3 regions of the Sphingobacterium sp. UBA6317 genome follow, and region 1 is predicted to be linked to each of the others. Evidence: riboswitches for the same ligand, from Rfam matches in the RefSeq annotation. Region 1 holds a riboswitch; each other region holds the start of a gene.

Region 1 (3,166 bases):
AGTTTAAAACACCTGTTGCAACAATTATGATTGCCAGTGAGTCACTTAAAGATCCAGACATCAATGCCGACCACAAGCGCGTTCAGAAATTGGCTAATATCATCTACGACGAAAATGTTAGACTCGGAAATCATATTGAACGTGTGCTCGATTTGGCAAGACTAGAAAAAGAAACGCTAAAACTCGACCAGGTAGAAGTATGCATCAATGATCTTGTTTCGGCAGTAACGGATAGTATGCAGCTACGGATGCAAAATATTGGCGGGAAATTCAGTATAGATCTTGCAGCGACCAAGGATGTTGTCGTTGGTGATGAGTTACATTTTTCCAATGTATTTTACAATCTTTTGGATAATGCCATCAAGTACAGCAAAGGAGATTTACATGTCAACATCAATTCAAAAAATGTTGGCGACACCATTGTTGTCACCATAGCCGACAATGGTATTGGGATGAGCCGGGATCACCTGCAAAAGATTTTCGACCAGTTTTACCGTATTCCAACTGGGAATGTTCATAATGTCAAAGGATTTGGCCTTGGCTTAAGTTATGTACAGGACATTCTGAGAAGGCTGAACGGAAAAATTACAGTTAAAAGTGAAAAAGATAAAGGCACGACCTTTGAAGTAATTTTGCCTATTAAAAAATAAAACGTTCCTTTTTTGTATATTTCCTCTTTAAAAAATTTCAAAGGTTGAGGAAGGCTGATTTATCAGCATCAAGGGACATTGGTGAAAATTAATATATTCATTATGCAAAAGATATTATTAGCAGAAGATGATCCTAATTTGGGGGATCTTTTAAAAGACTATCTCGAATTAAAGGGAAAATTTGACGTCACATTATGCACGGATGGAGATGAAGCGATTTCTCAATTCAAAAAAAATAACTACGACCTTTGTATTTTTGATGTCATGATGCCAAAAAAGGACGGATTTACAGTTGGACGTGAAATCAGAAAAACAAACAATACTGTTCCTATTATCTTTGCCACAGCAAAGGGGATGATGGAAGATAAGACCGAAGCCTTTGAGCTAGGAGGAGATGATTATATCACCAAGCCTTTTCGAGTGGAAGAATTATTGCTCCGCATCAATGCTTTGCTGAAACGCAGTGTTCGAGACAAAGAAGAAGAAGTGGTTGCGGATAAATTTGAAATTGGCGATTATTTCTTTGATTATACAAGTCAGCAGATTTCTTACAAAGGACAGATGCAAAAACTCTCCACGAAAGAAGCTGAACTACTCCGCTTGCTTTGCTTAAAGAAAAATGATGTGCTGACCCGGGAAGAAGCGTTGTTAAAAATATGGCATGATGATAACTATTTTACGGGTAGAAGTATGGATGTATTTCTCAGTAAACTTCGTAAATATCTAAAAGAAGATAGCAAAGTTGAAATTGTCAATGTGCACGGAAAAGGTTACAAACTTTTGGTCAGCTAAAAAAAGGGGAATGAAAAATATAGTCATTCCCCTTTTTATGCTACACACGTATTCAAGCGTGACTTACTCGAATTCGTGGATGAAAATAAAAGAACAAAACAATTTCATCCTTAGTAGAATATAAAAAATTGACGCACTTTTATAAAAAATTTGCATTTCAAAAAGAAATGTTCTAACTTAGCGTCGCTTATAGAGAAAGGCAGAGGGAATAGACCCGATGAAGCCTTAGCAACCTGTCCCTTGACAAGGTGCTAAATTCTACCCTACTTGATATGGGAATGATAAGCCGAAGTCACCAAATTCTAGTGTGTCCTTCTCTCTCTAGCAAGAAATATAGTTGAAAAAGAAATATTAAAAACATTCATTATGTTATTGACTAACAATTTAGGTTACCCTCGTGTGGGCGCGTTCCGCGAATTGAAAAAAGCCAATGAGGCCTATTGGGCTAAAAAATCTTCTGTTGAGGAATTATTGGACACAGCAAAAAAAATTCGTGAAGGCAATTGGAAAACACAAAAAGATGCTGGAATAGATTTGATCCCTTCCAATGATTTCTCTTTTTACGATCAAGTATTGGATTTAACCCTCACTGTTGGTGCAATTCCTGCTCGCTACCATTCTTTATTGAATAAAGTAGACAACAATTACAGTTTAGATCTATATTTTGCCATGGCGCGCGGTTTCCAACAAGAAGGAATCGACGTGACTGCAATGGAAATGACCAAGTGGTTGGATACGAACTACCACTACATGGTACCAGAATTCACCAAAGATCAAGAATTCAAATTGACTTCCGAAAAATTCTTAAATGAATACAACGAAGCAAAATCATTGGGCATCGATACTAAACCAGTTCTATTAGGTCCTATTACATACCTTTTGATCGGTAAAGAAAAAGAAGCTGGCTTCGACCGTATCGATTTATTGGATAAACTTATTCCAGTATATGAGCAAATACTAGCTAAACTAGCTGATGCTGGTGCACAATATGTTCAGATTGACGAGCCTTTCTTAGCATTGGATTTAGATGCTAAAGTAAAAGCTTTATATCAACCTACTTTCGAAAAATTAGCTGCAGCAGCAAAAAATATCAAATTAATCGCAACGACTTACTTCGAATCTTTAAAAGACAACGAAGATATCGCAGTTAACCTACCTATCCATGCTTTACATTTGGATCTGGTACGCGGTGAAAATCAATTGGATACGGTATTGGCTAAAGTTCCTGCTTCATTAACATTATCTTTAGGTATTGTTGAAGGCCGTAACATCTGGAAAAATGATTACGAAAAATCATTGGTTAAAATCAAACAGGCTGTTGATGCATTAGGAAAAGACCGTGTATGGGTAGCTCCTTCTTCATCACTGTTGCACGTTCCTTTTGACTTAGACAATGAACACAATGAACAATCGCTACCAGCTGAAGTAAAAAACTGGTTAGCATTTGCTAAACAAAAATTAGCTGAAGTAAAAGACTTAGCCGTACTAGCGGAGGGAGAAGTTGATGCTGAAACAGCAAAACGCTTCGAAGCGAACAAAGCGGCTGCTGAAAGCCGCCGTACCTCTCCATTGATCCACAAACCAGAGGTTAAAACACGTACAAGCAATATTACTGATGACGATGCAAAACGCACTTCAGCATTTGCAGACCGTAAAGCAGCGCAACAAGCGAAATTCAACTTACCGGCGTTCCCGACCACAACTATCGGTTCATTCCCACAAAC
Region 2 (3,166 bases), on a different contig from region 1:
TCACTTTAATAATTACAAGACCAAAGCCGAATCCTGGGAGATACCGAAAGTATTAGGAAATTGGAATTATTCAATAGAATAATCCCGTGGTCTATTTTCTATTCTAATTTTTTTCCTCTATAATATTCATTCCAGCTATCCTTCGCATAACCTTTGCCCAGATATTTAAATGTAAAAGCAGTTGCATCTTTTATCTCCTGACCAAAATAATAGACTTTCCAGCTATCTTTGCTGTATCCATCGCCGAGAAGAACAAAGCTTTGGTCGGATACATCTTTTAGTCGATTGCCTCTATAATAGACATTCCAACTGTCTTTGGCATATCCTTCATCCAGTATTTTAAAGCTGGGCGCAGAGACATCTTTAATCTTAACGCCACGATAATAGGCATTCAAACTATCTTTGGCATATCCCCAACCAAGTGATTGGAAAGAATGTGGCGATACATCTTTAATCTTAACGCCACGATAATAGGCATTCCAGTTGTCTATTGCATAAGCATTGCCAAGGTCTTTGAAAGATCGTGCATCGACACCTTCGACCATCTTATCCCTGTAGAAGATCCGGTTGCCTATGTTGACATAATCGTTTTCTCTGTCATGTCGAAACGTCGTCTGAGACGTAGATCTTTTATTGTGACGACCTTGTTGAGCAATACTTTTCTCCAATATACATAGCAATGCAAAGGAAATAACAAGCATATTTTTTAAGTGGATAAAGGCCATAATGTATCTGTTTTATAATATGATATTTATATTGAATCACTCCTTTATGACCAAGATAATTCACCGAAGATTTAATCATTTTATCATTTTATTTCTCGTTATCCTTATCCGTTTCAAATGCAACTATTTTGGAATCCAAATATTTTTTTGTATATTGCTGGTTATGAGTTTTAAAGAAAAATTAGAGAACTGGCGCACGTCAATCAATCGCGCCGGTAGTGGTGAGGAATTGTATATTTTGCTTTTGAACTATAAAAGGTTTATCAACAAAAATTGGGTGGACGATTTTGGCGATCCGGGCAACTGGAAATCGGAATTAAATCAGGTCATCAGCAAAGTAAGAAACAAGGTGGATGTAGCAGATATCAGAGCCTGCCAAGATTTATCGTCCTATCAGGACGATGCCCGGCAGACCGCACATTCACTCAATCATACCTTAAAATATCATCACTCATTGACAAAAGGGTAGGCTAGGCCTACCTTTTTTTGCCGATAACGATTACTGTAAAGGAATCAGGACATTCTGTTCCAAGCGTACAGGGACATGCTTCACCGAGGTAAAACCGTCTTCCTTGGAAATGATGTTGGAAAGATCCAGTCCTCTTTTGGAGAACGTACTGATCAAAGCTGTTCTAAAGGTTGCTTTGGCTGAACCCCAGCCTTGTCCTAAAATCGTGTCATTGTTGAGCTGGATCAGTTCATCTGTTGAGTAATAACTGAATTTTTCCAGTAAGTGTTGGTAAAGATTTGTTGTAGTAGCCATACAATTTAAAAATTTAAAGGATTAAACCATAAACTGTATCCAGATCTTGTTGGGAAAATAATCGTTCTGTGACGTTTATTTTGGTCGAAACCCGTATTAATTTACCACCGCGGTGCCTCCACTCGGTTGGTATTGCATCATGCAATTCTGAATACTCTACAAATATAGTAGATTATTTTTTATAATAAAAATATTTTTGTTTTTAAGGGTAAATGAGCGCTAACAACAGGAATAAGGCGGTCAAAAGCGAGGCGCGTTGTTGGCTGTGATTTGGTTATGAAGCGGATAGCTGGGCGAAAAATTTATCATGTTACTGTAATCTCATCGAAAATACTTTTAAAAACAGAGATAAGACAATACTTTTGCGCCATGAATAGAATTGCGGAAATTAACGAATACATTGCTACCGAACGCGAGGTATTATTGCAACACCCTTTGTATCGTAAGATCAAAACGATCAAGAATCTACGTTCTTTTACAGAAGGGCATGTGTACGCTGTATGGGATTTTATGTCTTTACTAAAAGCTTTACAGATTAAATTGACCTGTACGACTTTACCTTGGTTTGCGAGTGAGCATCCATCAACACGCTATCTAATCAACGAAATTGTATTGGCTGAGGAATCGGATGAATACATTGATGGCCGCCGTTTGAGCCACTTTGAGATGTATCTGGACGCCATGGATGCCATGGGTGCCGACCTTCATCTGGTCAACAAATTTATTGCTCAAGCCAAAAAATCGAACAACATATTCGATGTCATTGCAACGACCACATTGGATAAGCGGATCAAAGACTTTTTGAATTTTACATTCGAAGTGATTGCTGAGGGCGAGGTGCATAAAATTGCTGCTGCATTTACATTTGGACGCGAAGACCTTATTCCGGGAATGTTTACCTCTATTTTGGAAGAAATTAAAACAAACTTTCCTACAGCCAATCTGGACAGCTTTATTTATTATTTTCAACGCCATATTGATCTTGACGGCGACGAGCATGGACCGTTGGCGATGCAGATGATCACAGATCTTGCGAAGGACGATGAGGTTAAATGGACGGAAATGAAAGAGATCAGTAAAATTGCGCTACAAAAAAGAATACAGTTGTGGAATGCAATAGAAGATTCCTTATACGGATAATCTATTATTATACCATCGAGTAAGGCCTTTCAAATCATGATTTGAAAGGCCTTTTTTATGTGCTGTAAAAAAGGATATTGTAAGGGCTTATTGGCAGATAGTGGTCTTTTTGTTTGAATTGATGAAAAAATGTCTTTTTTTCGTAACATATTGGCGTTTGTGAAGAAATCCAAGTTCCAATAAGTGTCTAAGTTTGCTACGCAAAAAAATAATAGAGCACACGTGAACTTTTTTCCTCCCTATTGGGCAAAAGGCATACTAACCATGGGATTGTTAGTATGCGTTATTTCGGACACCTTCGCCCTCGATTCTTTGCGCATGTCCCTGAAAGACATGATCGACAAAGCGCTACAGAACAGTAAATACATCGAGCAGTCTTATTTGCAGCTCAAAGAAACTGAGGTGGCAGTACAGCAGCAACGCATGGAGTTGCTCCCTAAGATTTCCGCCAGAGCTTCTGCTAGTTATGCAAGTAATATGCCTGTATATGACCAGGGGCTTTTAAATAAACCTTCCCAGCATGATATCATTCACTACT
Region 3 (3,166 bases), on a different contig from region 1:
AATGACTGATCAATTCTAAGCTGTCGATAAAGCTATTGGCCTTTTGCGCTGCGTCACCTTTAAGCTGGAAAGAAAGTACCGCGCCATAGCCATTTTTAAGGTATTTTTGTGCGTTAGCGAAGCTCGGAGAGCTTTTTAATCCCGGATAGTTTACTTTTTCTACCTGTGGATGCGCCTCAAGCCATTTTGCGACCTCTAAAGTGTTGTCTACATGGCGTTGCACCCGCAAAGACAAGGTTTCAAGTCCTTGTAATAATAAAAATGAATTGAAAGGGGAGAGTGCTGGTCCGAAATCCCGGAGCCCTTCCACACGCGCCCGAATGGCAAATTGAATATTTCCGAATGGTCCGCTTTCACCGAAAACTTCGGAAAATACTAAACCATGATAGCCTTCAGATGGTTCGGAAAATTGCGGGTATTTTCCATTGCCCCAATTGTAGTTTCCGCCGTCGACGATGACACCGCCAATGCTTGTGCCATGTCCACCGATCCATTTAGTTGCCGATTCAACAATCACATTTGCACCATACTCCAGAGGTTTAAATAAATAACCTCCGGCTCCAAAAGTATTGTCGACGATTAATGGTAAGTCATATTTTTTTGCTACGGCAGCAATTTTTTCAAAGTCGGGAATATTGAAACTTGGGTTTCCGATTGTTTCAACATAGATTGCTTTTGTTTTATCATCAATGAGCGCTTCAATTTTATCTGCTTCGGCGTCTGTTGCAAAACGAGCTTCGATGCCTAGGCGCTTAAAAGAAACTTTAAACTGGTTGAATGTACCGCCGTATAAGTTGGATCCCGCAACAAAATTGTCACCACTTTCCAAAATATTATTTAAAGCTATAAACTGTGCCGCCTGGCCGGATGCAACAGCAACAGCTGCAACTCCACCTTCCAGTGCCGCAATACGTTGTTCGAAAACATCCGTAGTAGGGTTCATAATCCGTGTATAAATATTACCGAACTGCTTTAATGCAAATAAGTTTGCGCCGTGTTCGGCATTTTCAAATACAAAAGATGTTGTTTGATATATAGGAACTGCTCTAGATCCCGTAGTAGGGTCAGCGACTTGACCAGCGTGAACCTGAAGAGTTTCGAATTTTAAATTTTTGTTTGAAGACATAATATATCAGATTTTAAGGGTTCAAAAAGAAATTGCAAAGTAAAAAGAGAAGCATACACACCTCCTTGAAGGGTCTGTTAAATCTTTATCCAAGAAAACGGAAATGATTTTTAACAAGCATGGAAGTGCATATGCATACGCATTCGCATCGATACAATTGTACGATGGGTTACACTTTCGCTTATCGTGCGGTTCACTTGTGTTGAACCTGAATTTTTAATGGACTTCAGTAATTTAATAATCATTGTCTTATGTCATTTATATGCTCCAAAACGATATTGTTTTGGACAGGAATTGGCACCTTTTCAAACAAATTGAAGGTTGCCAGTGGGTCATTGAGCCAGTCTCTCGCCACTTCTTTATAAATCAAGACCTACTGATGAAGGGAGGTGTTGATTAGAAATCTTCTTTCGAAGACGACACAAATATAAACTCTTTTTTTATTAAAGCAAAAGAAATGCTATTTTTTAGTTAAAGGAATTTTGAATAACATGCCGATTGGCATCACATATCTTCCGATGAAACCGCAAAAGTAACTGTCAATCGGGTATTATGATTTCTTTAAATTGATCCGTTCTGCAGTTTGATTTAAATCTGTTAGAAGAGGTTTAAGCGCATCGATTCTACTATGGATATCATAGGCGAGGTGGCGATTCGTCTTTTTGCTTAACGATAGCGAAAGGCCCACCAAATGGGAATTGACCTGATATGCGAGTGCCTGAAAATGGTGAATATGTGACCAATCCATCCATTTGTGCTCGGGTTCTTTTTTCATTTGATTGATGGCGTCTGAAAACAGGGCCATAGCGGTCTGCGCCTTTTTACGAGCCAGTCGTATATCAAACGAACTTTGTCGTTCGTCCGACAGACGGTTATTGATGATCTGGAAATAATGCGCGTTGTAAAGGGATACCTCTTTTGCCAGCTGAACCATGCCTGTGCTCTGGCGTACAGGTATCAAGAAATAACCCGCTATAGCCAAGAATGCTCCAATCAGTGTGAAAAGTATTCGGCTGCCTAAAATGAGATTGATGTTGCCTTCGAACAGATTGAGCGCAATTACAATTCCCAAGGTAATGAAGATGACACTGACCATATAATTAGATCGGTTGAACAAAAAGAATCCAAAAAGACCCAATGCAGCTGTGGTTAGGAGTGCTGGAAGAAAATGAATAGAAATTAAGCAGAACACACCAACTATAATACCCGAGAATGTACCGACAATACGTTCTATATTACGGGTTTTTGTCATTGAAAATGCTGGCCTGGCAACAATAGCGATCGTCAGTAAGATCCAATAGGTATATTTAAAATCCAAAAATAAAATACCGATCAATGCACCTGTTCCAAAAAGAAGAGCCATCCGAACCGCAAATCGAAAAAGCGGATTATTCAGATGGAGTTTACTTTTTAGATCAGCGAGATTACGTAATGGTCGACTGATAAATTGTTGGTACTCGCTGGTGTCAATCTTATCCTGAATTTCCTGATTTTGATAAAAAGCGACCTGGATTCTGTTGAGTACATCAATAATTGCTTCGATGTTGCTTATGATCGAACATAATATACCTTTTGCTGGATCGGCCTGTTGTTCTTGAATTTCTTTTAAATCCCGTAAGAGGGCATTAATTTTAAAGTTATTATGGTATAATTGATGTGCATACCGGAACCTCTTGTTGGGTTGTGAAAAGCTATCGATTTCTAACGCTAATAATTTGATTGTGTGACGAATTAAGGGGAGGCTGCCCGTGTCTGCAAGATTTTTGCGAATTGCATCGTAGTCATGATCAAGCGCAATAATTAACTCATGGAGGTCAATTAATCCATAAACCTGACTGAGCCAATAATTGCTTTTATGCCACTGTTGGCTTATGATTTTTTTTTCTCGAAACAGAAGAGACCTGATTTGTTCCTGCTGTTCGCTGATCTGGCCATGAATTTTTCCTACGCGACTGTACGTAATATTCAAAGGAATATCGGGATCGTAAGACTGTGATCGTATCAATAGAAATTGGGACAATCCATGAAAGCCATTAGCCA

Evidence for each region. A riboswitch is a leader RNA that binds a small molecule or an ion and turns the genes downstream of it on or off. The one in region 1 is predicted to bind S-adenosylmethionine.
Region 2: it holds a riboswitch for S-adenosylmethionine, as region 1 does, so the genes downstream of both, B3E92_RS03135 (5-oxoprolinase) here and metE (5-methyltetrahydropteroyltriglutamate--homocysteine S-methyltransferase) in region 1, are expected to answer to the same signal.
Region 3: it holds a riboswitch for S-adenosylmethionine, as region 1 does, so the genes downstream of both, B3E92_RS10445 (O-acetylhomoserine aminocarboxypropyltransferase/cysteine synthase family protein) here and metE (5-methyltetrahydropteroyltriglutamate--homocysteine S-methyltransferase) in region 1, are expected to answer to the same signal.

What each region holds. Positions count from the first base shown of each region.
Region 1 covers NZ_DJTD01000035.1:176,668-179,833, reverse strand. Annotated here, with positions in the region: gene B3E92_RS11200 (sensor histidine kinase) at 1-650, shown strand, start outside; gene B3E92_RS11195 (response regulator transcription factor) at 753-1,442, shown strand; SAM riboswitch class I at 1,627-1,730, shown strand; gene metE (5-methyltetrahydropteroyltriglutamate--homocysteine S-methyltransferase) at 1,809-3,166, shown strand, end outside.
Region 2 covers NZ_DJTD01000011.1:121,541-124,706, reverse strand. Annotated here, with positions in the region: gene B3E92_RS03150 (hypothetical protein) at 1-82, shown strand, start outside; gene B3E92_RS03145 (DKNYY domain-containing protein) at 99-725, opposite strand; gene B3E92_RS03140 (hypothetical protein) at 889-1,194, shown strand; gene B3E92_RS03135 (5-oxoprolinase) at 1,225-1,488, opposite strand; SAM-I-IV-variant riboswitch at 1,555-1,648, opposite strand; gene B3E92_RS03130 (DUF3050 domain-containing protein) at 1,858-2,628, shown strand; gene B3E92_RS03125 (TolC family protein) at 2,893-3,166, shown strand, end outside.
Region 3 covers NZ_DJTD01000034.1:80,209-83,374, reverse strand. Annotated here, with positions in the region: gene B3E92_RS10445 (O-acetylhomoserine aminocarboxypropyltransferase/cysteine synthase family protein) at 1-1,126, opposite strand, end outside; SAM riboswitch class I at 1,382-1,494, opposite strand; gene B3E92_RS10440 (FUSC family protein) at 1,677-3,166, opposite strand, start outside.